4 regions of the Azospirillum thiophilum genome follow, and region 3 is predicted to be linked to each of the others. Evidence: riboswitches for the same ligand, from Rfam matches in the RefSeq annotation. Region 3 holds a riboswitch; each other region holds the start of a gene.

The links. Region 3 has a riboswitch for thiamine pyrophosphate ahead of AL072_RS22130 (ABC transporter substrate-binding protein). Riboswitches for the same ligand answer to the same signal wherever they lie in the genome.
Region 1: it holds a riboswitch for thiamine pyrophosphate, as region 3 does, so the genes downstream of both, thiC (phosphomethylpyrimidine synthase ThiC) here and AL072_RS22130 (ABC transporter substrate-binding protein) in region 3, are expected to answer to the same signal.
Region 2: it holds a riboswitch for thiamine pyrophosphate, as region 3 does, so the genes downstream of both, AL072_RS12140 (ABC transporter ATP-binding protein) here and AL072_RS22130 (ABC transporter substrate-binding protein) in region 3, are expected to answer to the same signal.
Region 4: it holds a riboswitch for thiamine pyrophosphate, as region 3 does, so the genes downstream of both, thiO (glycine oxidase ThiO) here and AL072_RS22130 (ABC transporter substrate-binding protein) in region 3, are expected to answer to the same signal.

What each region holds. Positions count from the first base shown of each region.
Region 1 covers NZ_CP012401.1:373,992-381,578, forward strand. The annotation lists gene AL072_RS01730 (Rne/Rng family ribonuclease) at 1-1,148, shown strand, start outside; gene greB (transcription elongation factor GreB) at 1,250-1,801, shown strand; gene thiC (phosphomethylpyrimidine synthase ThiC) at 2,034-3,776, opposite strand; TPP riboswitch at 3,892-4,028, opposite strand; gene AL072_RS01745 (magnesium transporter CorA family protein) at 4,108-5,091, opposite strand; gene AL072_RS01750 (hypothetical protein) at 5,154-5,450, opposite strand; gene argB (acetylglutamate kinase) at 5,511-6,410, opposite strand; gene AL072_RS01760 (cation:proton antiporter domain-containing protein) at 6,486-7,587, opposite strand, start outside.
Region 2 covers NZ_CP012401.1:2,632,159-2,639,745, reverse strand. The annotation lists gene AL072_RS35980 (hypothetical protein) at 168-659, shown strand; gene AL072_RS12160 (inositol monophosphatase family protein) at 777-1,589, shown strand; gene AL072_RS12155 (universal stress protein) at 1,655-2,482, opposite strand; gene AL072_RS12150 (ABC transporter substrate-binding protein) at 2,624-3,565, opposite strand; gene AL072_RS12145 (ABC transporter permease) at 3,594-4,361, opposite strand; gene AL072_RS12140 (ABC transporter ATP-binding protein) at 4,358-5,089, opposite strand; TPP riboswitch at 5,146-5,252, opposite strand; gene AL072_RS12135 (acetoin utilization protein AcuC) at 5,332-6,519, shown strand; gene AL072_RS12130 (hypothetical protein) at 6,699-7,292, shown strand; gene AL072_RS12125 (hypothetical protein) at 7,289-7,587, shown strand, end outside.
Region 3 covers NZ_CP012403.1:665,619-673,205, reverse strand. The annotation lists gene AL072_RS22140 (branched-chain amino acid ABC transporter ATP-binding protein/permease) at 1-22, opposite strand, end outside; gene AL072_RS22135 (branched-chain amino acid ABC transporter permease) at 57-929, opposite strand; gene AL072_RS22130 (ABC transporter substrate-binding protein) at 933-2,084, opposite strand; TPP riboswitch at 2,142-2,255, opposite strand; gene AL072_RS22125 (DMT family transporter) at 2,289-3,203, opposite strand; gene AL072_RS22120 ((2Fe-2S) ferredoxin domain-containing protein) at 3,335-3,667, opposite strand; gene AL072_RS22115 (ABC transporter permease) at 3,852-5,021, shown strand; gene AL072_RS22110 (ABC transporter permease) at 5,025-6,011, shown strand; gene AL072_RS22105 (CoA transferase) at 6,030-7,235, opposite strand; gene AL072_RS22100 (glucose 1-dehydrogenase) at 7,318-7,587, opposite strand, start outside.
Region 4 covers NZ_CP012401.1:1,356,217-1,363,803, reverse strand. The annotation lists gene AL072_RS06290 (hypothetical protein) at 1-1,883, shown strand, start outside; gene AL072_RS06285 (hypothetical protein) at 1,935-2,393, opposite strand; gene AL072_RS06280 (PaaI family thioesterase) at 2,423-2,866, opposite strand; gene thiG (thiazole synthase) at 2,967-3,776, opposite strand; gene thiS (sulfur carrier protein ThiS) at 3,850-4,059, opposite strand; gene thiO (glycine oxidase ThiO) at 4,056-5,237, opposite strand; TPP riboswitch at 5,229-5,328, opposite strand; gene AL072_RS06260 (STAS domain-containing protein) at 5,548-5,850, shown strand; tRNA gene AL072_RS06255 (tRNA-Leu) at 5,968-6,052, opposite strand; gene lipB (lipoyl(octanoyl) transferase LipB) at 6,229-6,984, shown strand; gene AL072_RS06245 (hypothetical protein) at 6,995-7,516, opposite strand; gene AL072_RS06240 (hypothetical protein) at 7,503-7,587, opposite strand, start outside.

The DNA.
Region 1 (7,587 bases), on a different replicon from region 3:
AGACCGTCCAGGCCGCCCAGACCGAAGAGACCGGCGAGCGTGCCGAGGCCAACGGCGACGCCAATGGCGAGGACCGACGCCGCCGCCGCCGCCGCCGCCGCGGCCGTGGCCGTGACCGCGAGGACGGCCGTCCGGAGGGTTCGGGCGATGCCGAAGCCGGCGACGAGACCGACGAGGCCGGCGACGAGGTGAACCAGGAGGCCGACGAGGCCGCCCCGCTCGCCGCCGCCCCGGCCGAGGCGATCCCGGAAGCCGCGATCTCCGAACCCGTGGACCTCGAAGGCGACGAAGCCGACGAGGAAGAGGGTGAGGGCGAAGGCGAGGACGAGACCGGCGCCGATGCCGGCGACCGCAATGGCGATGGCCGTAAGAAGCGTCGCCGCGGCAAGCGCGGCGGTCGCCGCCGGTCGCGCCGCGAGGGTGCGGAAGGCCTGGAGGGTGGCGAGGAAACCGCCGCCGACCTGCCGGCCGAGACCGCTGCGGCCCACCCCCCGGCCCCGGCCGAGGCTCCCGACCTCGACTGGATCCTGGCGGGCGAGTCCGCTCCGGCACCGGAAGCGGTGGTCGAGAACGCCGCTCCGGCTCCTGTGCCTTCCGCCGAAGCGCCGGCGGTGACTCCGGCCAAGAAGGCGTCCCGCAAGCGCAAGGCCGCGGCCGAGGCGCCGGTGGAGGCTGCTCCGGTCGTCGCCCCGGTCGTTGCCGAAGCACCGGCCAAGGGCCGCAAGCGCAAGGCCGCCGCTGTCGAAGCGCCGGTGGAAGCCGCTCCGGCGATCCCGGCCGAGGTGCCGGCGGAAGCCGCCGCCGAAGCGGCTCCGGCCAAGAAGGCGTCCCGCAAGCGCAAGGCCGCGGCCGAAGCGCCGGCGGAAGCCGCTCCGGTCGTCGCCGAAGCGCCGGCCAAGGGCCGCAAGCGCAAGGCCGCCGCTGCCGCCGAAGCCCCGGCGGAGGTCGCCACCGACAAGGCTCCTGCCAAGAAGGCGGCGCGCAAGCGCAAGGCCGCTGCCGAAGCCCCGGTGGAAGCTGCTCCGGCGGTTGCCCCGACGGTCGAGGCGCCGGCCGCCGCTCCCGAGCCGGCGGCATCTGAACCGGCGACTGCCGGCGACGACGCCGACTCCCCGGCCAAGCCGCGCCGCGGCTGGTGGAAGCGGTAAGCCGAACGGCCCTTTCAGGACCTGAGGAACGGAAAAGGCGCCGCAGGGCGCCTTTTCCTTTTCCCGGACGTTATCTCCCTGCCACTTGGACAGGTCGGACCATGAGCAAGGCCTTCACCCGCGAGAACGACACGCCCGACGACGACGAGCTAGACGATCCGGCACCGCTTCCCCAGGGGTTCAAGAACTACATGACCCCGCCCGGCTTCCAGCGCCTGCAGGGGGAGCTGCGCCACCTGCTGCGGGTGGAGCGGCCGAAGGTGGTCGAGGTGGTGTCCTGGGCCGCCGGCAACGGCGACCGCTCGGAGAACGGCGATTACCTGTACGGCAAGAAGCGGCTGCGCGAGATCGACCGCCGCATCCGCTTCCTGAACAAGCGGCTGGAATCGGCGGTAGTGGTCAATCCGCAGGACCAGAAGAACCGCGAGCAGGTCTTCTTCGGCGCCACCGTCACCTATGCCCGCGACGATAGCACCGAGAACACCGTCACCATCGTCGGCGCCGATGAGGTCGACCCCGACCGCGGCCATATCAGCTGGATTTCCCCCATCGCCCGCGCCTTGCTGAAGGCCCGCGTGGGCGATGTGGTCGATGTGCGCACGCCGGCCGGGATGGAGCAGATCGAGGTGCTGGAGATCGGCTACGCGGAGTGACGGGTGGTTGTCCGGTCGCCCCCTCCCCATCCCTCCCCCTATCGGACGGACCTTCGGTCCGCCGAGGGCGGGAGAGGGGGGTAGGATTTTTGCGGAATTGCTGCGGAGTTCCCTCTCCCGCGAAGCTCTCGCACAAAGCTCTGCTTTGTGCTGACGCGGCAGGCGGACCGCAGGTCCGCCGAGAGCGGGGGAGGGTTAGGGAGGGGGCACAGCGCGCCCCCTCCCCCACACCTCACTCCGCGGCCGGCTGGTAGATCTCCCCGCCGGATTCGCGGAACTTCGACGACATCTCCGCCATGCCCGACTCGGCGGCCTCGCGGATTTCCTGCGTGATCTTCATCGAGCAGAATTTCGGCCCGCACATCGAACAGAAATGTGCGGTCTTGGCACCTTCCGCCGGCAGCGTCTCGTCGTGGTAGGCCATCGCCGTGTCGGGGTCGAGCGACAGGGCGAACTGGTCGCGCCAGCGGAACGAGAAGCGGGCCCGCGACATGGCGTCATCACGCAGTCGGGCCGCCGGGTGGCCCTTGGCGAGATCGGCGGCGTGGGCGGCGATCTTGTAGGCGATGACGCCGGCCTTCACGTCGTCGCGGTCGGGCAATCCCAGATGCTCCTTCGGCGTGACGTAGCAGAGCATCGCCGTGCCGAACCAGCCGATCATCGCCGCGCCGATGGCGCTGGTGATGTGGTCGTAGCCGGGTGCGATGTCGGTCACCAACGGCCCCAGCGTGTAGAAGGGCGCCTCGCCGCACAGCGCCAGCTGCTTTTCGACATTGTGCTTGATCTTGTGCATGGGCACATGGCCCGGCCCCTCGATCATCACCTGGACGTCACGGGCCCAGGCCAGCTTGGTCAGCTTGCCCAGCGTTTCCAGCTCGGCGAACTGGGCGGCGTCGTTGGCGTCGGCCTGGCTGCCCGGCCGCAGCCCGTCGCCCATCGACAGCGCCACGTCATAGGTGCGGCAGATCTCGACGATATCGGCGAAATGATCGTAGAGGAAATTCTCGCGGTGATGCGCCAGGCACCATTTGGCGATGATCGAGCCGCCGCGCGAGACGATGCCGGTCACCCGCTTGGCCGTCAGCGGAATGTGGGCCAGCCGCAGCCCGGCATGGATGGTGAAATAGTCGACGCCCTGCTCCGCCTGCTCGATCAGCGTGTCGCGGAACAGCTCCCAGGTCAGATCCTCGGCCTTGCCCTTGACCTTCTCCAGCGCCTGGTAGATCGGCACCGTGCCGATGGGAACCGGCGAATTGCGCAGGATCCATTCGCGGGTCTGGTGGATGTCGGCGCCGGTCGACAGGTCCATCACCGTGTCGGCGCCCCAGCGGATCGCCCACACCATCTTCTCCACCTCCTCCTCGATCGAGGAGGTCACGGCGGAGTTGCCGATGTTGGCGTTGATCTTGGTCAGGAAGTTGCGGCCGATGATCATCGGCTCCGATTCGGGGTGGTTGACGTTGGACGGGATGATCGCCCGCCCGCGCGCCACCTCGTCGCGCACGAACTCCGGCGTGATGAAATCGGGAATGTCGGCACCGAAATCCTCGCCGTCCCTCGCCGCCTCAAGCGCTGCGGCACGGCCGAGATTCTCGCGGATGGCGATGTATTCCATCTCGGCGGTGACGATGCCGGCGCGGGCGTAGGCCATCTGGGTGACCGCGACGCCGCCCCGGGCACGCAACACGTCGCCGGCCGCCATCTTGCCCGCGGTCGCCTCGACATCGCCGCGCGCCAGGATCCAGTCGCGGCGGTGCTTGGCCAGCCCGGCCCGCACGTCGATGGCGACCTGATCGTCGGTGTAGGGGCCCGAGGGGTCATAGACGGCCAGCGGCGGCTCGCCGCCGGACAGCGCGATCTCGCGCAGGGCGACGCGCAGTTCGGGAAAGCGGGTGCCGGGCACATGGATTTTCCGCGACGACGGCAGCGGGCCGGTCGAGATGCGGACAGCGGATTCGTTGAAGTCCTTGGGCATTGGGTTTCTCCGTCGGAGGTGGGCGGACAAACCCGGGACTGCGGACGGAGGTGCGGTGTCTTCGTGCGGACCGTTACCCATGGCGGGTAAAAACGGACGGCCTGGGCCGGATGCGGCCCGTCACGAGGTCCCTCCCTTCGCCGGTATGACCCGGATCAGGTTCAAAGGGTCACCACGCTGCCGCGGGGCGCCTGTCGCGCCGTCCGGCCGTTGGTATCTCAGTCCCCTGTCGGGACCCCCCTGGAATGAGCCCATCCTGCCGGGGCGGGCGCCGCCTGTCAAAAGGAAAGAGCCGCAGACGATCCGCCTGCCATATTGTGGAAAATGCCGGCTACATCCAGCGCTTCAGCCGCACATAGATCATTGGCAGCAGTGCCGACAGAACCATGAGCAGCAGGGTGGAGGGATAGCCGAACGGCGAGTCGGACCCCGGCATGTCGCTGAAATTCATGCCGCCGATGCTGGCGACCAGGGTCGGCGGGAACAGCAGCACGGTCAAGACCGACACGATCTTGACGATCTCGTTCTGCTCGACGTTGATCTGGCCCAGCGCGGTGTCCAGCGCCAGAGCCACCTTGCCAGCCAGGAAACGGGCATATTGGTCGAGCCCGCGCAGATCCTGCAACGTGGTCTTGGCCCAGCGCCGCGTCGCCTTGCCGGAGTTCCAGCCGTCGCCGCGCGCCAGGAAATCGGTCATGCGGGTGAGGCTTGCCAGGCTGACCCGCGCCTTGCCGATCAGATGCCCGGCATGGCCGATGCGCTTCAGCGTCTGCGAATCGTCCAGCGTCTCGCCGCGCGAGCGCAGCTTGCGGCCACGGAAGAAGCGGCGGTTCAGCACGTCCAGCTCCACCCCCGTCCGCCGCAGCACGGCGGAGGTGCGGTCGACCATGCCGTCGACCAGCGCCGCCAGCACCAGCTCCCCGCGCGACGCGGCGACCTGCCCATGGGTGGCGCGGCGGCGGAAGGCCAGCAGGGCTTGCGGGTCGATGTCATGGATGGTGACCAGCCGCCGCCCGGCCAGCACGAAGCTGACGGTCGCGATGCGCGGCTCGTCGGTATCGGCCCAGACCAGCGCGGTGACGGTCATGGTCAGCGTTCCGCCGGTGACGCGCAGGCGGCTCGACTCCTCGATCTCCGCCATCTGCTCGCGGGTCGGCAGGCTGGCGCCGATCAGTGCCTCCGCCTGCGCCAGTTCGTCGGCCGTCGGGTTGATCAGGTCGAGCCAGACCGCAGCCTCGGGCAGCGGCGCCGCCTCGTCGGTGGCCTCCCGCGCCCAGCGCAGCAGACCGCCGTCATTGACGAAGACATGCAGCAAGGGTGCGCTCCTTGCGAAATTGGCTGGAGAATGGGCTCCGGGCGGCTCTTGGCCCTTTTCGGTCAGGTCACCCTGCCGCCCCGCCGCGGCTTGGACGGGGCCGGCGCGGGCTCCGGCGCCTGCTCGCCGTCCAGATCCAGCGCCGCGCCTTCCTCCTTCAGCGCCTGTTCCAGCTTGCGGCGGAAGGCACCGCCGTCATCCCGGGCATCGAGGAAGTGGCCGACCGCTTCCTTGGCCGCGTCGCTGTCGTAGGGAACCTTGCCGAACACCGCCAGCTTGGCACGTTCCACCAGCTTGGGGTCCATCCGGTCGCGGATGGCCTTCATCTGGCGGAGCAGTTCCTTGCGCAGGTCGCTCATCGGCTTCCTCCCCTACGGCCGGCCTCCTGCGGTCGGCCGGCTTCCCCCCTATATGGGCCGTCAGGCCTTGCCGATCAGGGTGCCGGCGCCGCCCTCGGTGAAGATTTCCAGCAGCAGCGCATGCGGAACGCGGCCGTCCAGGATGACCGCGGCGTCGACGCCCTGTTCGACCGCGCCGATGCAGGTCTCGATCTTCGGGATCATGCCGCCGGACGCGGTGCCGTCGGCGATGGCCTTGTGGGCATCCTCCAGCGACATCTTCTCGATCAGGGTCTTGTTCTTGTCCAGCACGCCGGCGACGTCGGTCAGCAGGAAGAAGCGCGCCGCCTTCACTGCCGCCGCGACGGCGCCGGCCGCCGTATCGGCATTGATGTTGTAGGTGTCGCCGTTCACGTCGAAACCGACCGGCGCGATCACCGGGATGATGTCCGACTGCGCGAGAGCGTGCAGGATCTGCGGGTTCACCTTGTAGGGCTCGCCGACGAAGCCGAGGTCCAGCACCCTCTCGATGTTGCTGTCGGGGTCGCGCTGCACGCGCTCCAGCCGGCGGGCGATGATCAGGTTGCTGTCCTTGCCCGACAGGCCAACGGCGCGGCCGCCGGCGCTGTTGATGGCGGCGACGATCTGCTTGTTGATCGAGCCGGCCAGCACCATCTCGACCACCTCGACCGTCTCCTTGTCGGTGACGCGCAGACCGTCGATGAAGCTCGACTTGATCTTCAGCCGCTCCAGCATCTGGCCGATCTGCGGGCCGCCGCCATGGACGACCACCGGGTTGATGCCGACCTGCTTCAGCAGCACGATGTCGCGCGCGAACAGCTCCGCCAGCCCGGCGTCGCCCATGGCATGGCCGCCGTACTTGATGACGAAGGTGCTCCCGGCATAGCGGCGCATGTAGGGCAGCGCTTCGGACAGGGTACGGGCCTTGGCGAGCCACTCGTCACGGGTGGGAGTCTGCACGGGAGGATGCCCTTTGTCGGGGTGGACGGTTGGGCTTCTTTAACGGAAAGGCCGGCCGGTTGCCTAGGGGGCAATTTAACGGCCGGACCCGCCCAGCGCCGCCCCTTCCATCTCCGCCGGCCGCCACCGTCCGGCCAGCCGGGTCATCGGCTGCGTCAGGGCGGTCACCGTCACCGCCATCAGCACCATCGCCGAGAAACAGGAACCGGACAGCACCCCCGCCTCCAGCAGGACGGTCAACACGATGACCTCCATCAGTCCCTTGCAGGGCATCAGCGTGCCGAGCCGGAGCGCGTCCGGCCAGCACTCCCCGGTCAGCCGGGCGGGCAACGCGGTTCCTACCATCTTGCCGACCAGCGTGACCAGGCTGGCCAGCCCGAACACCGTCCATTGCGCCGGGTCGTCCAGCGTCAGCGTCACCTTCAGCCCGGTCAGGGTGAAGAAGAAGGGCAACAGGATCAGGGTGGAGAAATGCTCCAGCCGATCCAGGATCGCCGCGGCGAAGCGGCGCGGCATCGCGGTGCCGGCGACGAAGGCGCCCAGGATGTAATGCAGCCCGATCACTTCCGTCACCGCGGCGGACGCCAGCAGCGCCGCGCAGGTGACGACCACCGCGGTGTCGCCCATCCGCCCGTCCGGCGCCACCCGTTCCAGCAGGCGGTCGAGCAACGGGCGGACCGCCAGCACCGTCACCCCGACATAGGCGAAGCCCAGCAACGCCACGGTGGCGACCGCCCAGCCCTTGCCCCCATCTCCACCGGCCCCGCCCCCGGCACCCCCATCTCCAGCGGTCCAGGCCAGCACGGCGGTGATCAGCAGCCAGAGCAGCGCGTCGTTCACCGCGGCATAGCCCAGCGCCAGCCGGCCCACCCGATCGCCGAGCAGGCCCATCTCGCGCAGGATGGCGCCGAGCACCGGCAGCGCCGTGACCCCGACGCAGATGCCAAAGCCGGCGGCGAACAGGCCCGGCGTGGCGCGCGGCCCGGTCATGGCCGGAAAGGCGCCGGCCAGCCACCAGCCCAGTGCGCCGCCCAGCAGCGTGGGCACCAGCATGCTGGACAGCGCCACGGCGGCGAAGGCGCTGCCCCGGCCGCGGAACTCCGCCGGATCGAGATGCAGGCCGGTCAGGAAGGCGAAGAACACCACCGCCATCAGCGCCAGCCCGGACAGCGGCACC
Region 2 (7,587 bases), on a different replicon from region 3:
GGCACAGGCGTCGGCGGCCATAATGGGCCGTTCGTCATCGCCGCGGTTCCGTCTTGCTCCGTTTCCCCCTTCGTTCCGTCCTCACCGGTGCCGGCCGCCTGTTGCCGGCGCTGCCGGTGTTGCTGGCATTTGCATTGCCGGCGGGGGCCGAACCGCCGCATCCGGGAATGCCGCTTCCGCCCGGCTATGTCGAGGAGCCCGACGTTCCGCCGGAAGACCCCCTGCCGCCGCCGCCCGAACCGTTGCCGGTGGCGCCCGACGAGCCGGTGGTCGTGGCGCCGGACGCTGCCGAGTTGCTGAAGGAGTGCAAGCAGCAGGCCTTCACCGACTGCTTCCGGCTGTGGCAGCCGCCCCCGCCGCCACCTCCCCCGCCGGAGCCGGAAAAGGACACAGCCACCGCCCCGCCGCCCCCGCCGCCTTTCGACCCGAAGGCCCCGCGCGAGCCGGCGCAGGGCGGTCCGGTGCCGCCCCCGCCGTCCGATCCGGCCAAGGAGGCCGCCGCGGCAGCCGCCGACCGCGCCACCTTCGACGCGCTGTCGAAGGCGCTGAAGGACAGCGGCCTCGACGGCAAGGTGATGCTGACCAACCCCGGCGGCGGTGATCCGACGCTGAAGCTGGACAGCACGACGGGCAAGCCGGCGACCGCCACCAAGCGCTGAGCGTCAGCCCGGCCCGACACCGGGCTTCGATGGCCGGCTTCCGGTCAATCCGGGGTAGCCCGCCGGCCGGTCCGCGGGCAAAATGCCGACGACCCCCCAGCTTCGCGAGCGCATACCATGACGGGCTTCACCCTTCCCGACATCGACCGGGTTTCCGACCTGATCCGATCCGTCGCCCAAACGGAAATCATGCCCTATTTCCAGAGGCTCGACGCGTCCGGCATCCGGGAGAAGACCGGGCCGACCGATCTCGTCACCCTGGCGGACGAGGCTGCGGAACGGGCGCTGACCCCGGCACTGTCGGCACTGCTGCCCGGCAGCCGGGTGATCGGCGAGGAGGCGGCATCGGAGGACGAACGCGTGCTCGACCGCATCCATGGCGACGACCCGGTCTGGATCGTCGACCCGGTGGACGGCACCATCAATTTCGCCCAGGGACGGCCGATGTTCGCGGTGATCGTCGCCCTCGCCTGCAAGGGCGAGACGCTGGCCGGCTGGATTCACGATCCGGTCGACGGGCGGATGGCGACCGCGGTGAAGGGGCAGGGCGCCTTGCTCGACGGACGCCGGGTCCATGTTGCGCCCGCGGTGCCGCTGCCGCAGATGACCGGCGCGCTGTCCACCCGCTTCTGCGGCGAGGAGATGGGGCGGCGGCTGGAGGAGCGCAGCAGCGGGCTGGGCGAGCGTGTCTGCCTGTCGAGCGCCGCGCAGGAGTATCTGCGGCTGCTGGACGGCCGGGCGCACTACTCGCTCTATCACCGGCTGATGCCGTGGGATCATGCGGCCGGCGTGCTGATGCATGCCGAGGCCGGCGGCCATTCGGCACTGATCGACGGGACGCCTTACCGGCCCGGCCTGCTGAAGGGCAGCATCCTGCTGGCGCCCGACCGGGACAGTTGGCAGGCACTGCACGGGCAGCTGTTCGGTTGAGCAAAGGCCGGAGGGGGCGGTCGCCCCACTGGCCCTCTTGCCCTCTTGCTCCCTCGCCCGGTTCGTCAGTGAGACAGCAGCGCCGGCAGTGACAGCCCTTCCAGCACGGAGCGGGTGGCGCCGCCCAGAACCAGTTCGCGCAGACGGGAATGGCCGTAGGCGCCCATCACCAGCAGGTCGGCGCCCTGGTCGGCGCAGCAGGACAGGATCATGTCGCCGACCTCGCCGCCGGACGCGATGACCGATTGCGGTCGGGCGGTGATGCCGTGTCGGTGCAGCCACTCGACGAGGGCCGCCGCTTCGCTGGTGCGCTGGCCGGGCGGGTCGACGCAGAGGACGATGACGGACTCGGCCGTCTCCAGGAAGGGCATGGCGGCGCGAACGGCGCAGGCCGATTCGCGGCTGTTCTTCCAGGCGATCAGGGCATTGCGGCCGATCGGGGCGGTGGCCGGCAGGCCGGGCGGCAGGACCAGCACCGGGGTGCCGGTCTCCAGCGGCAGGCGGTCGGGGATGTGGTGCAGCGACACCCGCTCCCCCGCGCGCACGGCGGCCGATTGCGCCACCACGACCAGATCGGCGTAGGAGGCCCGTTCCGTCAGCAACTCGACATGGTCGCCCTCCTCGACCGACCAATCATAGGACAGGCCGTCCAACGCCTGGCGCACTTCCCGCTCGATCCGTTCGGCATTCTCATGGGCGATGGCGGTGGCCTCCGCCATGAAGCCGTAGGAGGCGGCGCGGCCGGTGGCGCCCGCCGGCATCGACACCGGGGTGGCGATGTAGAGCGCCTGGATATGCGCGGAAAAGCGCTTGGCCAGCGCCACGGCGACGGCAAGGCGGCCGGCGTGGGCGTCGTCGTTGGCCATGTGCAGCAGGATGGTCTTGATCTGCATTTCCCGGCGTCTCCCGTCTTTTTCCGGCCGTCTTTTCCGACCGCCTGCCGTCCTTTGCCCCATGGCTGCCATGCGGCAGCGGAGCGGTTGCCTTCTAGGTAACGCTCCGCCGGGCCGGTTGGCAACGCCGCAGGGTGCGGCTTACTTCACCACGACCGCATATTGGTCGACCGGGGCCACCGTCTTGATCAGGCCGCGTGCCTTGAGGAACTCGGCGAAGCGGGTATAGCGCTCGGCATCCAGGGCGGCCGGGCTATGGGCAAAGCGCGGCAGCGTGTCGGCCCAGGCGCGGCGGTTCAGCTCGTCGTTCAGCTCCGGCCGGTCCTTGACGAAGGCGGCCTGCGCCTCCTCCGGATGGTTGAGGATGTAGAGCGTCGCCCGCTCCACCGCCGACAGGAAGCGCTTGAAGCGCGGATCGTCGGTCTTGCCCTTCTGCGCGACCAGGATCAGCTCGTCATAGGGCGGGACGCCCTCCTCCTCGGGATAGAAGGCGCGGCCGGGATGCTTCTCGATCTCCATCTGGTTCAGCTCGAAGTTCCGGAAGGCGCCGACCACCGCGTCGACCTGCCCCGACAGCAGCGATGGCGACAGCGAGAAGTTGACGTTCACCAGCTCGACGTCCTTCAGGCTCAGCCCGTGCTTCTCCAGCATGGCGCCGAGCAGCGCGTCCTCGAATCCGGCGATGGAGAAGCCGATCTTGCGGCCCTTCAGGTCCTTCAGCGTCTTCACCGGCCCGTCGCGCAGCACGACGACCGAGTTCAGCGGCGTGGAGACCAGCGTGCCGACGCGGACCAGCGGCAGCCCCTCTGCCACATGCAGGATCAGCTGCGGCTGGTAGGACACGGCGAGGTCGGTCTTGCCGGCGGCGACCAGCTTGGGCGGGTCGTTGGGATCGGCCGGCGCGGTCAGCGTCACGTCGAGCCCGGCATCCTTGAAGAAGCCCTTTTCCTGGGCGACGACCAGCGGCGCATGGTCCGGGTTGACGAACCAGTCCAGCATCACGGACAGCTTGTCCTGAGCCAGCGCCGGCAGCGACGTCATCAGGCTGGCGGCCATCAGGCCGGCGGCGAACAGGTGCTTCATCGGGCGTCTCTTCCCTTCGGGGGTTGAATCATGATTCGGCGTCATCGGCCGGCTGGGTGTCGGATTGCCAGGGCAGCGCGCGCCGGGCGAGGGCGTCGACCGCGGCATAGAGCGTCACCGCGAACAGCCCCAGCACCAGCACGGCGGCGAACAGAAGGTCGATCTGCATGCGGGCGTTGGCATGCAGCATCAGGTAACCGAGGCCGGAGGAGGAGCCGACCCATTCGCCGATCACCGCCCCGATGGGGGCGACGGCGGCGGCCACCCGCACGCCGGACCAGAAGGCGGGCAGGGCGGCCGGCAGGCGGATGGTCCACAGGATGGCGGCGGGCGAGGCGCCCATGGTGCGGGCAAGGTCGAGCCAGCCCGGATCGGTGCGGCGCAGCCCGTCGAACAGCGCCGTCGTCACCGGGAAATAGATGACCAGCACCGCCATGGCGATTTTGGACGCCATGCCGTAGCCCAGCCACAGCACCAGCAGCGGCGCCAGCGCGAAGACCGGGATCGCCTGGCTGACCAGCAGCAGCGGCATCAGCCAGCGCCGGGCGGTGCGGAAGCGCGCCAGCAACAGCGCGCTGACCGTGCCCAACGCCACGCCGGCGACCAGCCCGATCAGGATCTCGGCCAGCGTGGTCAGCCCGTGGTTCAGCAGCAGCGGCGCCTGCCGTCGCATGGCGTCGGCCACCGCCAGCGGCCCGGGCAGCAGGTAGCGCGGCAGGCCGGTGGCCCAGACCAGCGCCTGCCAGCCGGCGGCCAGCACGGCGAGGGTGACCGCGGCGCGCAGCAGCGCCTTCATTCGGCCAGCCTCCGCAACAGCTCGGCCTGGAGCGCCAGCAGGGCGGGATCGTCGACGCGGCGCGGGACCGCGCCGGCAGGCTCCAGCGCCGGCCCCATGGTGGCGGGGCGGCCGGTCATCACATGCAGGCGGTCGCCGAGCCGCAGCGCCTCCAGCGGGTCGTGGGTGACCATCAGCACGGTGCGGCCGGCCAGCGTCTCCGCCGCCGTCTCCTGGAGGCGCAGGCGGGTGATGGCGTCGAGCGCCGAGAAGGGCTCGTCCATCAGGACCAGCGGCTTGTCCTCCATCAGCGTGCGGGCGAGCGCCACGCGCTGCCGCTGGCCACCGGACAGGGCGGCGGGCCGGTCGCGCTCGCGGCCCGCCAGCCCGACGCGCTCCAGCAGGGCGCGGGCGCGCTCCACCCGCGCGGCATCGGGTCGGCGGTGGCGCAGCCGGTCGCCCAGCAGCACATTGTCCAGGACCGTCAGCCAGGGCAGCAGCAGATCCTGCTGCGCCATGTAGGCGATGCGGCCGGCCAGCGGCCGGCGGTCGCCGGTGACGACGGCGGTGGGCGGCTCCGGCTCGGCCAGCCCGGCGAGGATGCGCAGCAGCGTGGTCTTGCCGACGCCGCTCGGCCCCAGCAGGCAGGTGGTCTTCCCCGCCGGCAACTCCAGCGTCAGGTCGGAGAACAGCAGCGTGCCGCCATAGGTCAGCCGTGCCCCGGCGATGGTGACCGACAGCGGGGTCATCGCGGACACGGGCGCGGACACGGGCGCGGGGAGGTGGGGCAGGTCCGGGGATGCGTCTTGTCTGGCATCACTGATCCCTACGCCGGCATGAACCGGATCAGGTTCCAGGGGTCGTTCCGCAACGGAACCTCTCAGCCGCCCATCGGCTCCCCCCAGTGAAGGCGGCGACTATAGGCGCGGACGATCCGTGACCGCAAGCATCGCCGGCACCGGCTCCCGTCCTGCGGAAGCGCCTTCAGCGCTTGAGCCATCAGCGCTTGACCGGGCCGCGGCGCCGCCTAGTTTGTGGCGGACATGACGGAGTCCCTCCCCTGACCACGCCGTTCCGCACCCCGCTGTTCATCGGCGGCGAGATCTATCGCGGCTCGACCTATGGGCCGAAGCACCCGCTGGCGATCCCGCGCGTCTCGACCGCCATCGACCTCAGCCGCGCCATGGGATGGCTGCCGGATCAGGTCTATCTCGAAACCCATGTCGCCAGCGAACGCGAACTGGCGCGCTTCCATACCCTCGACTACATCGCGGCGCTGAAGCGGGCCGAGGCCGAGCAGCGGGTGGACGAGGCGACGGCGGCCCGCCACAATCTCGGCAAGCTGGAAAACCCGGTCTTCGCCGAGATGTACCGGCGGCCGGCCCACAGCAGCGGCTCGGCGCTCCAGGCGGCGCGGCTGCTGGGGGACCGGCCGGCCGGTCTGGTCTATGCCCCGGCCGCCGGCACCCATCATGCGCGCCGCGACCGGGCCAGCGGCTTCTGCTACTTCAACGCGCCGGTTCTCGGAATCCTGGAACTGCTCGACCATGGGCTGGAGCGGGTGTTGTATGTCGATCTCGACGCCCATCACGGCGACGGGGTGGAGGAGGCGTTCGCCGACGACGACCGGGTGTTGACCGTCTCGGTCCACGAGGATGGGCGCTGGCCCTACACCGGCAAGGCGGAGGACCGGGCCGGCGGCTTGGCCCGCAACCTGCCGGTGCCGCCCGGCTTCAACGACAGCGAGATGGTGCATGTGATGGAGGCGGCGGTCCTGCCGCTGGCCCGTGCCTTCCGCCCGCAGGCGATGGTGATCCAGACCGGGGCCGATGCTCTGGCCGAGGATCCGCTGAGCCGGCTGGAGCTGTCCAACCGCGCGCTGTGGGAGGCGGTGGCGGCGCTGCTGCCGCTGGCGCCGCGGGTGCTGGTGGTCGGCGGCGGCGGCTACAATCCCTGGTCGGTCGGGCGCTGCTGGGCCGGGATCTGGGCGGTGATGAACGGCATCGACCCGGCGCAGCCGCCCACGCCGGAGGCGGAGGCGGTGCTGCGGTCATTGACCTGGAGCCGCGCCGCCGGCCGCAATCCGCCCGGCCATTGGTTCACCACCATCGCCGACGTTCCGCGGCCGGGGCCGGTGCGCGACGCGGTGAAGCGAGTGGCGGAGATGGCGCTGTCCTGAGCCTGTGCGGACGCCCGCGCCGCGTCCGGGTCTTGTGGGACGAAATCCGGACCGAACCGTGACGATTCGTTGACGAACGCGGATTGTTCGTTGATTCTCGTTCACCTGTGGCGATGCCTGTTCCACCGCGTCCGGCGGACGGAACGGCACCGGTTTCAGGGAGGAGAACGGGCGGGCGGATGTCGAACACGACGCTGTTCCTGATCGCCATCGTCGTCATCATGCTGGCCGCCGTCCCGGTCGCCATGATGCTGAAGGATTTCCTGCCGAACATCCTGGAAAAGAGCAGCGGCCTGGAGCAGATCGAGAACCGCATCTATGTGCTGCATGCCGAGGCGCACGAGTTGCAGAACCGCGTCAACCAGCTGGTCCAGCGCCGCAACAGCCAGTCGTCGGACCGCCACCGGCTGGAAACCGACATCCGCAAGGCCGAGAAGCTGATCAAGGATCTGGCCGAACAGCCGCCGCTGTTCGTGCACGAGGTCGGCGACCCGCAGGCCGGACTGATGAAGTTCGCCGCAACGGTCACCCAGGAGAAGGCTTCCTCCGCGGCGGGAGCGGGCGGGGAACGGGCGGCGCTCAACCCGATCTGGCGCTGCGCCAATGTGGCGGAGGTCTGGGCCTCCAGCTTCGACGAGGCCCGGCAGATGGTCGAGGTCGCCTTTCCCTTCAAGATGGGGTTCCAGAAGAGCTTCATGCGCGGCGACGCGCGCAAGGGTGGGGTGCCATCCGCCCCGGCGACCGTGCGGACGAAGGCCGGTGCCCACACATGATGATCAACTTCATCATCGTCCTGGCGATCGTCGCCATCGGGGCGTGGCTCGGCAACGTGCTGCTGGCGGTGGAGCAGCGGGTATCGCAGTCCCGCCAGCGCGTCCGTGGCGTGCGGTCCAACCTGGACAAGCTGGATGCCACCATCCACCGCCTGCACCGCGAGGAAGAGGCGCTCCATGCCGAGATCGGCGAGTTGGTGCGTGGCATGGTGGAATTGCGCGGCAAGCAGGCCGAAGTGCAACAGCGCCTGACGGAGGCGCAGTCCAAGCGCCGCCCGCAGATCCTGATCCTGAC
Region 3 (7,587 bases):
CGAGGGCAGCCGCGGACAACACGGCATCCGCCCCTCTCCAGCGAGGGAAGCGCCTCTCACCCACGGCGCCGCACCGCTTCGCCGAACAGCCCTTGCGGCCGCAGAACCAGGATCGCCAGCAGCGTCAGGTACAGCGCCCCCAGCGCCACCGGGTAGGACAGCACCGACGACACCCCCACCTCGAACAGTGCGATCAGCAGCGCCCCCACCACCGCGCCGGGCACCGACCCCCAGCCGCCGATCGTCACCGCGATGTAGGCCTTGAGGATCAGGTCACCGCCCGATGTCGGGGTGACGAAATAGCGGTTGGCGAGCAGCAGCCCGGCCGCCCCGGCGCAGGCGGCGGCGATGGCGAAGGTCACCAGGATCATCGCGGTGACCGGCACACCGCAGGCGCGCGCCATCTCCGGATCCTGCGCCGTCGCCCGCAGCCGGCGGCCGAGCTGGGTGCGGGCGAACACCCATTGCTGCGCACCGATCAGCAGCGCCGCCACCGCGATGATGGCGAGCGATTGCACCGGCAGCGCCAGCCCGCCGACATGGAGAGTGTCGTCGACGATCAGCGGCGGGGCGGCGCGCGGCTCCGGCCCGAACAGGATGGCGGCGCCGTTCTGCAGGATGATGCCGACGGCGATGGTGCTGATGAAGACCGACACCGGCGGCCGGCGCCGCAGCGGCAGATAGGCCGCCAGCGCCAGCAGCAGCCCGAGCCCTGCCATCAGGACCAGCACCGCCGGCAACAGCACGATGCCCGGAAGAGGAATGAGCGGCGCGAGCGCCACCGCCAGCAGGCCGCCGGCCATCACGAGGTCGCCCTGGGCGAAATTCACCGCCGAGGTGGCGTTCAGCACCAGAACGAATCCGAGCGCCACCAGGGCGTAGGCCGCCCCCAGCGCCAAGCCGTTGACCAGCAGTTGAAGCGCCGCCATCCGTCACTTCGCCGCAAGCGTCGGGTCGTCGTAGCGCTTCACCAGCGCCGGCACGCGGCTGGTCCCGTCATAGCAGACGATGACGGCGGAATGGGCCATGTTGCCCTTGCCGTCCGACCGGTAGGTCATGGCGAGGCCCTGGAAGGTCCCGGCCGCCAGCGCCTTGCGGATGGCGTCGGGGCTGCGGGCGCCGGCCTTCACCGCCTCCAGCACCATGGTCATGCCGTCATACTGGCCGAGCGCGAAGGCGTCCGGCTCCTTGCCGAAGGCGGCGCGGTAGGCGTCGGTGAAGGCCTCGACCTCCGGTGTGCCGCCGGAAACCGGCGAAGCCGCCGTCTCGGCGCAGACGCCCTTCAGCTCCGCCGGCTCCAGCAGGGCCGCGGTGCTCGGCTGGTGCATGGCGGAGCCGGCGACGATCGGCACCGTCACACCGCTGGACGCCGCCTGCTTCAGCAGCAGCGCGGTCGGGCCGGAATGCAGGTGCAGCACCAGCACGTCGGGCTTGGCGGCCAGCGCCTTGGTCAGCACCGGCAGCAGATCCTTGGCGGCTGGGTCCACCCCCTCCTCGAACACCGGGGTGACGCCCAGCGCCTTGAAGGCGGCGTCGAGATGCGCCTTGCCGCTCTGGCCATAGGCGGTGGTCTGGTAGATGACGGCGGGCTGCCGCTTGCCCAACTCCTCCACCACATAGCGGGCATGGGCGGATTTGGTCACCGCGTCGCCGGGGAAGAATCGGAAGACCCAGGGGTTGCCCTGCTCGGTGATCGATGCGGTGCCGGAGACGGTGACCAGCGGAAGCTTCAGCTCCTGCGCCAGCGGCAGCATCGCCAGCATCTGGGTGCCGAGCATGCTGGCAGCGACCGCGCCCACCCTGCCGCTGCCGGCCGCACGCTCCAGCGCCGTCACCGCCGCTTCCGGCGAGGTGCCGGTGTCGACCACCTCGGATGCGATGGCGATGCCGGCCGGGGTCTGCTTCAGCGCCAGCACCGCGCCGTTGCGCTGGCTGGTGCCCTCCAGCGACAGGAAGCCGGTCAGCGGCACCAGCACCGGAAAGGACAGGGCGTCGTCGGCCCGGGCGCCGGGGAATGCACCGAAGGATGCCAGCGCCGACGTGGCCGCCAGCAGGCCGATCAGAAGGGAAAGCGTGCGCCGCATGACCTGTAACTCCCTACGCGCGCCGGCAGCGTGGCGACGCGGAGGAACGGAGCCGCCTTGCGGATCCGGTCGGCTCCCTTCGCCGGCATGACCCGGATCAGGTTCGATGGGTGTGTCTCAGCCCATGCGTCCGCACAGCATGCGTCGGCACAGGCACCCCAGCCGTGAACGAGCGGCGAGAGTGTCGCCGCCAAGCGCCTGTTGTCAAGAACCCAGCCGGCGGCGTGCCATCATCGTTTCACGATGCAGGATATAGAGGCCGCTGCCGATGATGACCATGGCACCGACCAGCACCGGCACCGTCGGCAGGTCGCCGAACACCAGCCAGCCGAACAGGCTGGCCCACACCATGCCGGTATATTCGAACGGCGCCACCACCGCCGGCGGTGCCCGGCGGAAGGCCTGGGTCAGCAGAACCTGGGCCCCGGCGCCCAGCACCCCCACCAGCGACATCAGCCCCAATCCGAAGGCGGTCGGCGCCGTCCAGACCGGGACCGCGAGCGCGCCGCTGACCACCGTCGTCGTCAACAGGAGATAAAGCACGATCGATGCGCTGGTCTCGGTCCGCGACAGGCCACGCACCGCCAGCGCCGCCAGGGCATAGAACAGCGCGGCGACCAGCCCGACCAGCACCGGCACCAGCGGCGCCCCGGCCGATGGCTGCGCCATCACCACCACACCGCCGAATCCCACGACAACGGCGGCCCAGCGGCGCCAGCCCACCGGCTCGCCCAGCAGCGGGGCCGACAGCGCAGTGATGAACAGCGGACCGGCGAAGCTCAGCACATAGACGTCGGCGAGCGGCAGTTCCCTGAAGGCATAGAAGAAGCAGCCCATCGAGATCAGGCCGGCGAAGGCGCGCCAGACATGGCCCCAGGGCCGCCGTGTCCGCATCGCGGCAATCCCGCCGCCGCGCACCAGCGTATAGCCGCCCACCAGCAGGAAGGCGACCAGCGAGCGCACGAACATCAGCTGCGGCACCGGGTAATCGGCCGTCAGGACCTTGATCAGCGTATCCATCGCCGCGAACAGCAGGATGGCGATCAGGAAGCAGCCGACGGCATAGGGAACCGAATCGGCCTCGGCGGGCAGCAGATCGGCGGTCTCGGCGTCGGTCATGGCAGGGAATCGGGACGGCAATGGCGGAAGATGCCCACATTATGGGCAATCCCCATCGCGTCCCAATGCCACAACCGCAGGTCAGACCGGCGTGGAATTTCGGCGGGGTGGGGGCATCGTCAGCCGACACCTCACCGGGTCAGCACCATCACCAGCCGTTCCACCGGCGCGTCGTTGACCAGATGCGAGTCGACGATCTCGTCGATGTCCTCCGGCGTTTCGGGCCGATACCAGATGCCTTCCGGATAGACCACCATCAGCGGACCGGCGGAACAGAAGCCGAGGCATCCCGTCATCGCCATGCCGATATCGGCCAGCCCCTTGCCCTGGATTTTCTGGTCAAGCCGCTGCCACAGCGGATGGGCGCCATTGGCGGCGCAGCTACCGCGGGGATGGCCGGGCGGGCGCTGCTGGGCGCAGCAGAAGACGTGGTGGCGGAAGGTCTGCGGAACGTCGAGCGGCATCGGGCGTGCTCCATGGCCATACAGTTTGTATGGGTAATGATCATGCCAGATTGCTGCGCCGCGGCAAGATTTTTGTAATGCTTCTAAGTTGGGGATCAGCCTCGATCCGCCTGCGGACGAAATGCTTGGTCAGCGCAGGGGTTGCCGGTTAAGACTCCAGGCATGGGTTGAACAGGAGACGCCGGTGGTTCTGAGCGGGTCGGTCAGGGGACAGCCGGGCGCCGTGCCGGGCTGGGTCGGGTATGCGCTGCTGCCGGTCCTCAACCTCGTCGCGGCCTTCGTGCTGTCGGGGCTGGTGATCCTGGTCATCGGCGAGAATCCGGTCGACGTGCTGTCGCTGATGCTGACGGAGGCGGTGGGCTACCCGGAGGCCATTGGCTACACCCTCTACTACGCCACCGACTACATCTTCACCGGATTGGCGGTCGCCATCGCCTTCCATTGCGGACTCTTCAACATCGGCGGCGAGGGACAGGCCTATCTGGGCGGGCTCGGCGCCGGGCTGGTGGCGCTGGCGCTGACCGGCTGGCCCTGGCCGGTGGTGGCCTTGCTGGCGGTGCTGGCCTCGGCACTGTTCGGAGCCGCCTGGGCCTTCATTCCGGCCTGGCTGCAGGCCAAGCGCGGCAGCCACATCGTCATCACGACGATCATGTTCAATTTCATCGCCGCCTCGCTGATGACCTGGCTGCTGGTGGACGTGCTGATCCGCCCCGGCAGCCAGTCGCCGGAAACCCGCGAGTTCGATCTCGGCGTCTGGCTGCCGTCGATGGACCGGGCGCTCGGCTGGTTCGGCATCGCCATCCCGGCCTCGCCCCTGAACCTGTCATTCCTGTGGGCGCTGGCCTGCTGCGCCCTGTTCCATCTCTTCCTGCGCCGGACCCGCTGGGGCTACGAGCTGCGGACCGTGGGGAGGAACGAACGGGCGGCGGTCTATGCCGGCATCTCGCCCGCCCGGAACATCATAATCGCCATGCTGATCTCCGGTGCCCTGGCCGGCTTCGTCGGCGTCAACGAGATCCTGGGGGTGCAGCATCGCGTCATCCTGAACTTCACCGGCGGGGTCGGCTTCGTCGGCATCGCGGTGGCGCTGATGGGGCGCAACCATCCTGTCGGGATCATCCTGGCGGCCCTGCTGTTCGGCATCCTGGCGCAGGGCGGCGGCCAGCTGTCCTTCGACTATCCGACGATCAACCGCGAACTGGTGATGGTCATCCAGGGTCTGGTCATCCTGTTCGCCGGAGCCATGGAAAACCTGTTCAAGCCGCAGATCGAGGCGCTGTTCCGCCGCCGCGGGGCGCCAACGATCCCAGCCGGCCCGACCGAAGCCGGCCCCGGCGGAACGGGGAGGAGCTGAGCGATGGAGGACGCGCTTCTACTGGCGTTGCAGCTGCTCGGCGCCACGATCCGCGTGGCGACGCCGCTGGTCCTGGCGGCCTTCGCCGGCCTGTATTGCGAGCGGGCCGGCGTGGTCGACATCGGGCTGGAGGGCAAGATGCTGGCCGGCGCCTTCTTCGCCGCCGCCGTCGCCTCGGCCACCGTCAACCCGTGGCTCGGGCTGCTGGCCGGCATCGCCGCCGGGGTGGCGCTGGCACTGGTCCACGGCTTCGCCTGCGTCACCCACAACGGCAATCAGGTGGTGTCGGGCATGGCGATCAACATCCTGGTCGCCGGGCTGGCTCCGACGCTGGCCTATGCCTGGTTCCAGCAGGGCGGACAGACCCCGCTCCTGCCGTCCGCCGCCCGCCTCCCGGCAGTGGATTTGCCGGGAATGGACGCGCTGGCCGGCGTGCCGGTGCTGGGGCCCGCCCTGCAAATGGTCTGGCGGGAGCTGATCGACGGCAATAACATCCTGATCTGGGTGACGCTGGCGCTGGTCGTGACGACGCAATGGGTGCTCTACCGCTCCCGCTTCGGGCTGCGGCTGCGGGCGGTCGGCGAGAATCCGGCGGCGGTCGACACCGCCGGCCTGTCGGTGGCAAAGCTGCGCTATCAGGCGCTGCTGGTGACCGGCGCGCTGACCGGCATGGCCGGCGCCTATCTGTCCACCGGACACGGCGCCGGCTTCGTCCGCGACATGACCGCCGGCAAGGGATACCTGGCGCTCGCGGCGCTGATCTTCGGCAAATGGCGGCCCGGCCCCACCCTGTTCGCCTGCCTGCTGTTCGCCTTCACCGACGCGGTGCAGGTCCGCCTCCAGGGCGTGGCGCTGCCGGTGATCGGAGTCATCCCGGTGCAGTTCATCCAGATGCTGCCCTATGTGCTGACCGTCCTGCTGCTGGCCGGTTTCGTCGGCAAGGCCGTCGCCCCCAGGGCCAGCGGCATCCCCTACGTCAAGGAGCGCTGACGGTCCCGCGCACCGTCGCTAGGCGACGATCCCGGCATCGTGCAGGCGGCCGATCTCGGCCGACGGCAGGCCGAGCAGGCCGGCCAGCACCGCGTCGGTGTCCTGTCCCAGCCGGGGCGCCGGCCGATGGTCGGCGCGCTCGCCCAGCCCGGGAAAACCGAGCGGCGATCCGGGAACCAGCAGCGGCCCGACCCCGGGCTGGTCGATCTCGCGGAACAGCGGGTTGGCGGTGGAGCAGCGCGCATCCTCCGCCACGAGCTGGCCGAAGTCGCGATACGGCCCCCACAGCACGCCCGCCCCGGCGAAGGCGCCCTCCACCTCCGCCAGACTGCGTGCGGCGAACCAGGGGGCGAGCACGGCGGAGATGGCATCGCGCGCGTGGAAACGCCCGCCCTCGTCATCCATGTCGACACCCATCAACGGGCCGATCATCGCCAGCCGGTCGGCCAGCCCAGTCGCCTTGCCCAGCGCCTTCCACTGGCGGTTGGAGATGGCGACGACCATCGCCCGCCGTCCGTCGGCGGTGGCGAAGTCGCGGCCATAGGCGCCATACAGATCGTTGCCCATCGGCGGACGCACGGCACCGTTCACCCGCACGTCGGCGAGGTAGCCGAGATTGCCGACGGTCGCCAGCATCACGTCGGCCAGCGCCACCGTCACCTCCTGCCCCCGGCCGGTGCGGCGGCGGTGGCGTTCGGCCGCCAACAGCCCGGTGGCGAGGTACAGGCCGGCGGCGACGTCCCAGGCCGGCAGCACATGGTTGACCGGCTCCCCTCCGTGCCCGGTCGCCATCGGGAAACCGCTGGCACAATTGACGGTGTAATCCACCGCCGCCGATCCGTCCGGGTTCCCGGTCAGCCGCAGCATGATCAGGTCGTCGCGCTTGGCGGACAACGCCTCGTACCCCATCCAGCCGCTGGCCGGCAGGTTGGTCAGCAGGAAGCCGGCATCCTCACCCGACGCGGTGATGATCGCCTGGGCGATCTCCCGCCCCTCCGGCTGGTCGAGCGCCAGGGCGACCGACCGCTTCGCCTTGTTCAGCGCCGTCCAATAGAGGCTGGTGCCGTTGGGCGCCAGCGGCCAGCGCCGGTAATCGATGTTGCCGCCGATCGGGTCGATGCGGATCACCTCCGCGCCCAGTTGGGCCAGCGTCATGCCGCCCAGCGGAGCGGCGACGAAGGCCGAGACCTCGACGACGCGCAGGTCGGATAGCAGCGAGGACATGTGAGGGGATTCCGGTCGGTGTGAACAAAGGATGGATCAGGAGGGGGCGCCGCGGCGCCCCGGCCTCACAGGCAAAGAGGCCTCACACGCACCGCCCGCCGTCGACCTCCAGCACCACGCCGGTGATGAAAGCCGCCTCGTCGGACGCCAGATACAGCGCGGCGTTGGCGACGTCCGACGGTTGGCCCAGCCGGCCGAGCGGGACGATGCCCAGCATGCGCGCCCGCTTCTCCGGGGTGTCGCCGCCCATGAAGGTGGCGAGCAGCGGCGTCTCGGTGGCGACGGGGGCCAGCGCGCAGACGCGGATGTTGTCGGGCGCCAGCTCCAGCGCCAGCGACTGGGTGATGTTGTG
Region 4 (7,587 bases), on a different replicon from region 3:
CGGCCGGCGACCTCCATTCCCCGGCGGCGCTGCTGAGCGCGATGCGGGGCGCCGAGGTGACGGCCGGCGGCTCCAGCCAATTGACCGGCCGGCTGATGTCGGTGACGGAGGAGACGGCGCGCCTGCCGGGTGGCGACAACGCCACCGTGACGCGCCACCGGGTGACGCTGATGACCGCCGACGGCATGCGACAACTGGTGCTGGAGGAGGCCGACACGCTGCGCTTCACCAATCCGGCGGTGCAGGCGCAGATCGACAAGGCGCTGGCGGCGGTAGCGGACAATGCGCGGCGCGAGCGCAGGCGGCTGACCGTGCAGAGCCACGCCCCGAAGGACGGACAGGCGGGCGGCGAGCGCCGGGTGCGCGTCGGCTATGTAGCGGAGATGCCGCTGTGGAAGGCGACCTACCGGCTCAGCCTGGGAGCGGACGGCGCTCCGGCGGGAACCGGCCGGCCGCCGGACGGGCGCGGCGCGCTGCAGGGCTGGGCGGTGCTGGAGAATCTCAGCGGCGAGGACTGGCGCGGCGTCGACCTGACCGTGGTGTCGGGCAACCCGGTCACTCTGCGCCAGGCGCTCTATACCCCCTATTTCGTCGAGCGGCCCGAGGTGCCGGTCGAGGTGCTGGGCCGGGTGCTGCCGAGCGCGGACGAGGGCACGGTCACGCTGGATGCCGCCCGCCCGGCGATGCGTGCCGAATCGTCGCGCCCCGCGCCTGCGCCCGCCATGGCCGCACCGGCCCCGATGGCCGAACGGATGGCCGAACCGATGGCGAAGACTGCGACCGCCCCCTATGGATCGGCCCTGGGCACCCCGGCGGTCGCCGCGGTCGACAGCGCAGAAGCCGGCACGGCCGAGGGCGCCCAGGTGCTGTTCCATTACCCGCAGCCGGTCACGGTGCCGAACGGCGGCACGCTGATGATGCCGATCGCCGCGCGGGCCATGCCGGTGGAGCGGGTGGCGCTCTACCAGCCGGCGACCGCGGCGCGCCACCCGCTGGCGGCACTGCGGCTGCGCAACGACGGCGACACCGCGCTGCCGCCGGGATTGCTGACCTTCTACGACCGCGCCTCCGGAACCGCTGCGACCGCCGCCGCAGGGAACACCGCCGCAGGGAACACCGCCGCCGGGAACACCGCCTATGTCGGCGATGCCCGCATGGCGACCCTGCCGGCGGGCGACAGCCGGCTGCTGTCCTTCGCCGTCGATCAGTCGGTGACCGTCGACCGCGAGGAGAAGCCGGATCGCCGGCTGTCGCGCGCCACCATTGCCGACGGGGTGCTGACACTGTCGGTGATCGACCGCCAGACCACCATCTACACCGTCGCCGGTGCTCCGGATGGCGACCGCAATCTCGTGATCGAGCATCCGCGCCGCGCCGGTTGGACCCTCGCCGAAGCGGCGGGCGGTGGAACGGACGGCAAGCCGGACGCAACCGCGATCGCCTACCGCCTGCCGCTCGCCGTGCCGGCCGGCAAGACGGTGACGCTGACCGCCACGCTTGAACGGCCGAGGCAGGAACGCATCGTCCTGACCGACCTGAGCGCCGACCAGATCGCCGCCCGCGCCGCCGCCACCGAACTCCCGGCGGAGGTGCGGCAGGCGCTGACCGCGATGGCCGGGCTGCGCGCCGCCGTCGCCGAGAAGGAACGCCGGATCGCCGAGCTGGAGCGCGACCGGACGGACCGCATCGCCGACCAGGACCGTCTGCGCGAGAACCTGAAGGCCCTGCCCGCCGGCAGCGACCTGCACAAGCGCACGCTGGCCAAGATGGCGGAGGCCGAGAACCGCCTGGACGCGATCGCCCGCGACCTCGCCACCGCCCGCGGCGAGGCCGAGGCGGCGCGGCAGACGCTGCGCGAGCGGGTCAAGGCGCTGGCGATCTGAGGGCAATGGCAAGGGACGGTGGCGGCGGGCGATGCCCGCCGCCCCGGTTCCCTACAGCGTCGTCGCGCTGCAATAGGCCCAATCTTCGCCCTGGAGGCCGAAGAACGCCGCGACCGGCTTGCCGCTGGAGCGGTCGACGACGACTCGGAAGCGGCTGCCGGTGCAGGTGCCGGCGGCCTGCCTGGCGAAGGGCAGCTTGACGTGCTTGGACTTCAGGCAGGCGTTGGACATCTTGGGCGGGGAGGCCGGGCCGTCCACCTTCCTGCCGTTCAGCACCATGTAATAGGTGGTGGCCTGGCCGCCCTTGACGTCCGCCTTCACCTCGATCTTGCCGAAGCGCGACTTGTAGAGGCCGGCATCCTGCTCGCCGTCCGGCCCCCCGGCCGGCAGCGTCCGGAAGGAGATGGCCGCGCAGGACGGCGGGTCCTTGGCCAGTGCCGGGGTGGCGAGCATGGCGAGGCCGCCGGTCAGCAGAAGGGCGGCAATCCGTGACGGCTGCATGGGCTGCATGGGAAACCCCTTTCGAACCGGTTGGAACGTCACTTCGGCATCACGCAGAAGGTGGTCTGCTGCATCAGGGCGCAGTCCTTCTCCACCCCGCCGTCCAGCATCGCGATCTCGACCTGGGTGATGACCAGGGTGCGGCCCGGCTTCACCACGCGGGCGCGGGCGATCATCACGTCGCCCTTGGCCGGCGACATCAGGTTGATCTTGAACTCGACCGCCAGCACCTCCGCCCCGGCCGGCATCAGGCTCAGCGCGGCATAGCCGCCGGCATTGTCGGCCAGCGTGCTGACCATGCCGGCATGGAAGAAGCCGTGCTGCTGGGTGAGGTCGGCGCGGAAGGGCAGCCGCATCTCGCAGAAGCCGGGCTCGATGGCCGCCAACTCGATGCCGAGCGTCCTGCAGATCGGCTGCTGTTCGAACGAGGCGAGGCAGCGCGCCTTCCAGTCGGCGGCGCGGGGTTCGAAGGTGGCGGGCAAGGCTGGGGTCTCCGACAAGGGGATGCTGCGCCACAGCCTGCGTCAGCCGCTCCGCCGGATCAAGCGGACGAATGGACAGAGCGCCTCGCTCCCCGTGGTGTCACCCCCCGATCAGGCCCATCTGCGGGCTGGACGGTTCGGCATGGGCCCGCATCGGCATGCGGCCGGCGAGATGGGCGCCCCGGCCGGCGCTCACCGCGTCGCGCATCGCCGCCGCCATCCGCACCGGATCGCGCGCCTTCGACACCGCGGTGTTCAGCAGCACGGCGGCACAGCCCAGCTCCATCGCGCGGGCGGCGTCCGACGCGGTGCCGATGCCGGCGTCCAGCACCACCGGAACCGGGCTGCGGGCGCAGATCGTCTCGATGGCGTGCGGGTTGCGGATGCCAAGCCCCGACCCGATGAAGGCGCCCAGCGGCATCACCGCGGCGGCGCCCAGGTCGGCCAGCTTGCGGCAGGTCACCGGATCGTCGTTGCAGTAGGGCAGCACGACGAAGCCGTCATTCACCAACTCCTCCGTCGCGCGCAGCAGTTCCTCCACGTCGGGATAGAGCAGCTCGCGGTCGCCGATCACCTCCAGCTTGATCCAGGGGGTATCCAGCGCCTCGCGCGACAGCTGCGCGGTCAGCACGGCCTCCTTGGCGGTCATGCAGCCGGCGGTGTTGGGCAGCAGCCCGACCGGGCCGCCCGGCCGCCCGGCGGTGGCGCGGGCCAGCACGTCGACCAGGCTTTCCGAATAGCCGTCCAGGCTGATGCGCCGGATCGCCAGCGTGACCAGCTCGCTGCCGCTGGCCGCCAGCGCGTCGAGCATGACCTGCTGGTTCGGATAGCCGGCGGTGCCCAGGAACAGGCGCGAACCGAAGCTGCGCCCGGCGATGACTAGGGGGTCGGCGGGAATGGTTTGGGACATGGAATCAGGACCTTCGCAAAGGCGCTTCCCCGTTTTCGGAGGAAGGGAGATGTCGGGGGGCTGCCGCCCTGGTTCAGCCGCCCTGGATCGGGCGGACGATCTCCAGGCTGTCGCCCGGCCGGAGCGCGGTGCCGGCCCACTGGCGGCGGGGAACCACCGTGCCGTTGAGGGCGACGGCGACGCCGCGGGTTCCCTCGGCGATGCCGCGGGCGGCCAGCAGTTCGGCGACAGAGGCGGCGGCGAGCGGCTCGTCGCGGCCGTTGACGCGGAGGACGGCGCTCATGCGGCGGCTCCCGCCAGGACGAAACGGTCGGCGGCGAACGGGCGCAGCAGCGGATCGGTCTCCCCGGTCAGCACCAGCCGGGCGATGCCATCGGCGGTCACCGGGGTCAGCAGGATGCCGTTGCGGTGGTGGCCGGTGGCATGGATCAGGCCGGGAATCCCGCTGTCGCCCAGGACCGGCGCATCGTCGCGGCTGCCGGGGCGGAAGCCGGCCCAGGCCTCTTCGATCGGCAGTTCGGCGATGCCCGGAAGCGCCCGCCATGCCCCCTCCAGCAGGGCGAACTGGCCGCCCGCGGTGAGGCGGTCGTCGAAGCCGCGCTCCTCCGTCGTGGCGCCGATCAGCAGCCGGCCGTCCAGCCGCGGGATCAGGTAGGTACCGGGCGTCCACACCACATGGCGCAGCAGCGGCAGCCGCGGGTCCATGCGCAGGCAGACCATCTGCCCCTTCACCGGCCGCACCGGCGGCCTTGCCACGGGCGGCAGGCCGGGCACCCCGGCCGACCAGGCGCCGGCCGCCAGCACAACCCGGTCGGCCCGGTGCAGGCTTCCGGCGACACGCACCCCAATGGCACGACCGCCCTCCACCGCCAGCGCGACGTCGCCGCATTGCTCGTGCAGGCGGGCACCGGCAGCCTCCGCGGCGCGGCGCAAGGCGGTGGCGACCTTCCGGTTGTCGACCTGATGGTCGCCGGAACAGAACAGGGCGCCGGCGACGCCGGGTTGCAGATAGGGCTCGCGCCGCCGCACCTCGGCCCCGCCCAGCCACTCCACCGGCAATCCGAGATCGCGCTGGAAGCCGTGCAGGAAGCGGACCTTGGCGGCATCGTCGGCATTGAGCGCGATGACCATGGTGCCTTCGCTGCGCAGATCGACCGGCAGGCCGCTCGCCGCCTCCAGGTCGCGGGCGAAGTCCGGCCACAGCGCCTGCGAGGCGCGGGTCAGCGGCAGCAGTCCCTCCTCGCCCGGCTCGGTCTCGACGCAGGCGGCCAGCATGCCGCCGGCGGCATGGGTGGCGCCGCGACCGGCCTCCCCCCGTTCGAACAGCTCGACGCGGCAGCCGGCCGACGCCAGCCTCCAGGCGATGGCGAGGCCGATGCAGCCGGCGCCGATGATGGCGACGGACGGGCGGGCTCCCGAGTCGGGAGCGGAAAACGGATGTGGTTCGGGCGCATCGATCATGCGGCGGCTCCCTTCGCTGGAATTACCCAGACAGGTTCGATGGGTGTGTTCTCAGCCGCGCGACCACCGCGCGGCACCCCAGGCCTATGTTTTTGCCTTATGCCAACATTCAGCTGGCCCTACAAGCGGAATCGCGGCCCCGCTGCGGCAGGACCGGCGACACCGGGACGGACCCAGGGGCGCCTTTTCCCGTTTGTCCAGCCCGGATCGAACCGGATAGCCCCTTCCGCAGCATGGGCTTGCACCGCCGCAACCCTTCATGCTCCCATGCCGGTACGCCGCATCATCGAGAAAGGGACCGGACGCGACGATGGAGTATGCCTTCACCACCGTCGGCGACCGCGACGGGATCCTGCTGTCCGGCCGCTGCACCTACGAGGACGGCAACCGCTTCCACGACATGCTGCGCGACTGGGACTTCCTGGCAAGGCCGATGGTGCCGCTGGACCTGCGGTTCGTCTCCTTCATCGACTCCGCGGCCATCGGCATGCTGTTCATCCTGGCCAACCGCTGCCGCGAGGCCGGCGGCCACATCGTCGCCAGCGGTGCCGCCCCCCACATCGTTCGTGCGCTCCGCCGCGCCACGCTGGAACGCTATATCGAGCTCAGGTAAGGGGAGCTCAGGCAAGGGACGCCCCGGAACGCGGATACGAAAAAGCCCGCTCGGTCTTTCGACCTGCGGGCCTTTCGTCGTTCCCGTATCCCCGGGATGGTCCCATCTGCATGGGAGTGGTGCGGTCGAGAAGACTCGAACTTCCACGGGTTGCCCCACAGCGACCTCAACGCTGCGCGTCTACCAATTCCGCCACGACCGCACGAGGCTGGTAGCCCCGACCTGCGCTTGCGCGCCTCATCGGGTGGAGCGGGTAGATATCAGCTTCCCGAGGGTCGATCAAGCGCTACAATCATCATCCGCGAAGAAAAATGCGAACGGCCCCTCATCCCTTCTTCCAAACCCTTCTGCCCGACCCTTCTGCCGAGACCCTATCGAATGACATCCGTGACCAGCCTGCCCGCCAGTCCGATCCCGTCCGACACCCCCGCCGGCCTCCGCCCCGCCGCACTTCCCCCGGTCGAGTGGCGCATCTCCGACCGGCCGGTCCCCTACCCCGAGGCGATCGCCGAGATGGAGGCCCGCGTGGAGGCGATCCGCGCCGGCACCGCGCCGGAGATGGTGTGGCTGCTGGAGCATCCGCCGCTCTACACCGCCGGCACCAGCGCCCGGGACGAGGATCTGCTGGAGGCCGACCGCTTCCCGGTCTACCGCACCGGCCGCGGCGGCCAGTACACCTACCATGGGCCGGGCCAGCGGGTGGCCTATGTGATGCTGGACCTGAAGGCGCGCGGCGCCGACATCCGCGCCTATGTCCACGATCTGGAGGAGTGGATCATCCGCACGCTTTCCTCCTTCACCATCAGGGGGGAGCGGCGCGACGGCCGCGTCGGCATCTGGGTCGACAAACAGCCCTATGGCGGCGTGAGGGGCCAGGAGGACAAGATCGCCGCCATCGGCGTGCGGGTGCGGCGCTGGGTCAGCTTCCACGGCATCGCCCTGAACGTCGAGCCGGACCTCGGCCATTTCGGCGGCATCGTTCCCTGCGGCATCGCCGGGCATGGCGTCACCTCCATCGTCGCGCTGGGCCAGCTGGTGACGATGGAGGACGTCGATTCCGCCCTGATCGCGGCATGGCCGGAGGTGTTCGGCGGCCCGATGCGGGGCGAGGAGGGCGAGGACACAGGCGCCTGAACGGCCCCGGTCAGTATTTCTTGAACCCGCCGCCGGCCGGCGTCGCGGCCTGTCCGGCAGCGGGATTGACGCGCGGATCCTTGTTGTCCATCGACTGCACCGTGCAGCCGGCGGAATCGCCGTTGCGGAACAGGTAGATCTTCTTGGGATCGGCCTTCTTGCCGGGATCGTGCAGGTTCAGGCCGTGGCCGAAGGCGACGCCCATCACCTGCCCGTTGAAATAGGCGCGGAACCGCATCGGCGTGATCTCGCCGAAGCGCAGGGCGGCGCAGTCCTTGCTCAATTCCTTCTCGAACGTGCCGGCCTTGCGCCAGTCCTCCTTGGAGCGGATCGTCATCCATTGCGGCGGCAGCGCGAACTGCACGATGGGCGGCGCGAAGGGAAGCTGGGCACCCGGCTGGGGCGGCGCCAGATGGCCGGGCTCGGTCCGCTCCAGCGGCCCGGCCAGCGCCGGGGCGGCCGCCATCGGGCCTGAAATGGACAGAACCAGGATCAGGGCCGCCAGCCGGCGGCACGGATCAAATCCGGACATCGACCCCCCGCTCCCCGAAAGGCTCGACCGGCTTTTCCTTGGCCGGGGCGGTGGGCGGAGCGGACGGGACC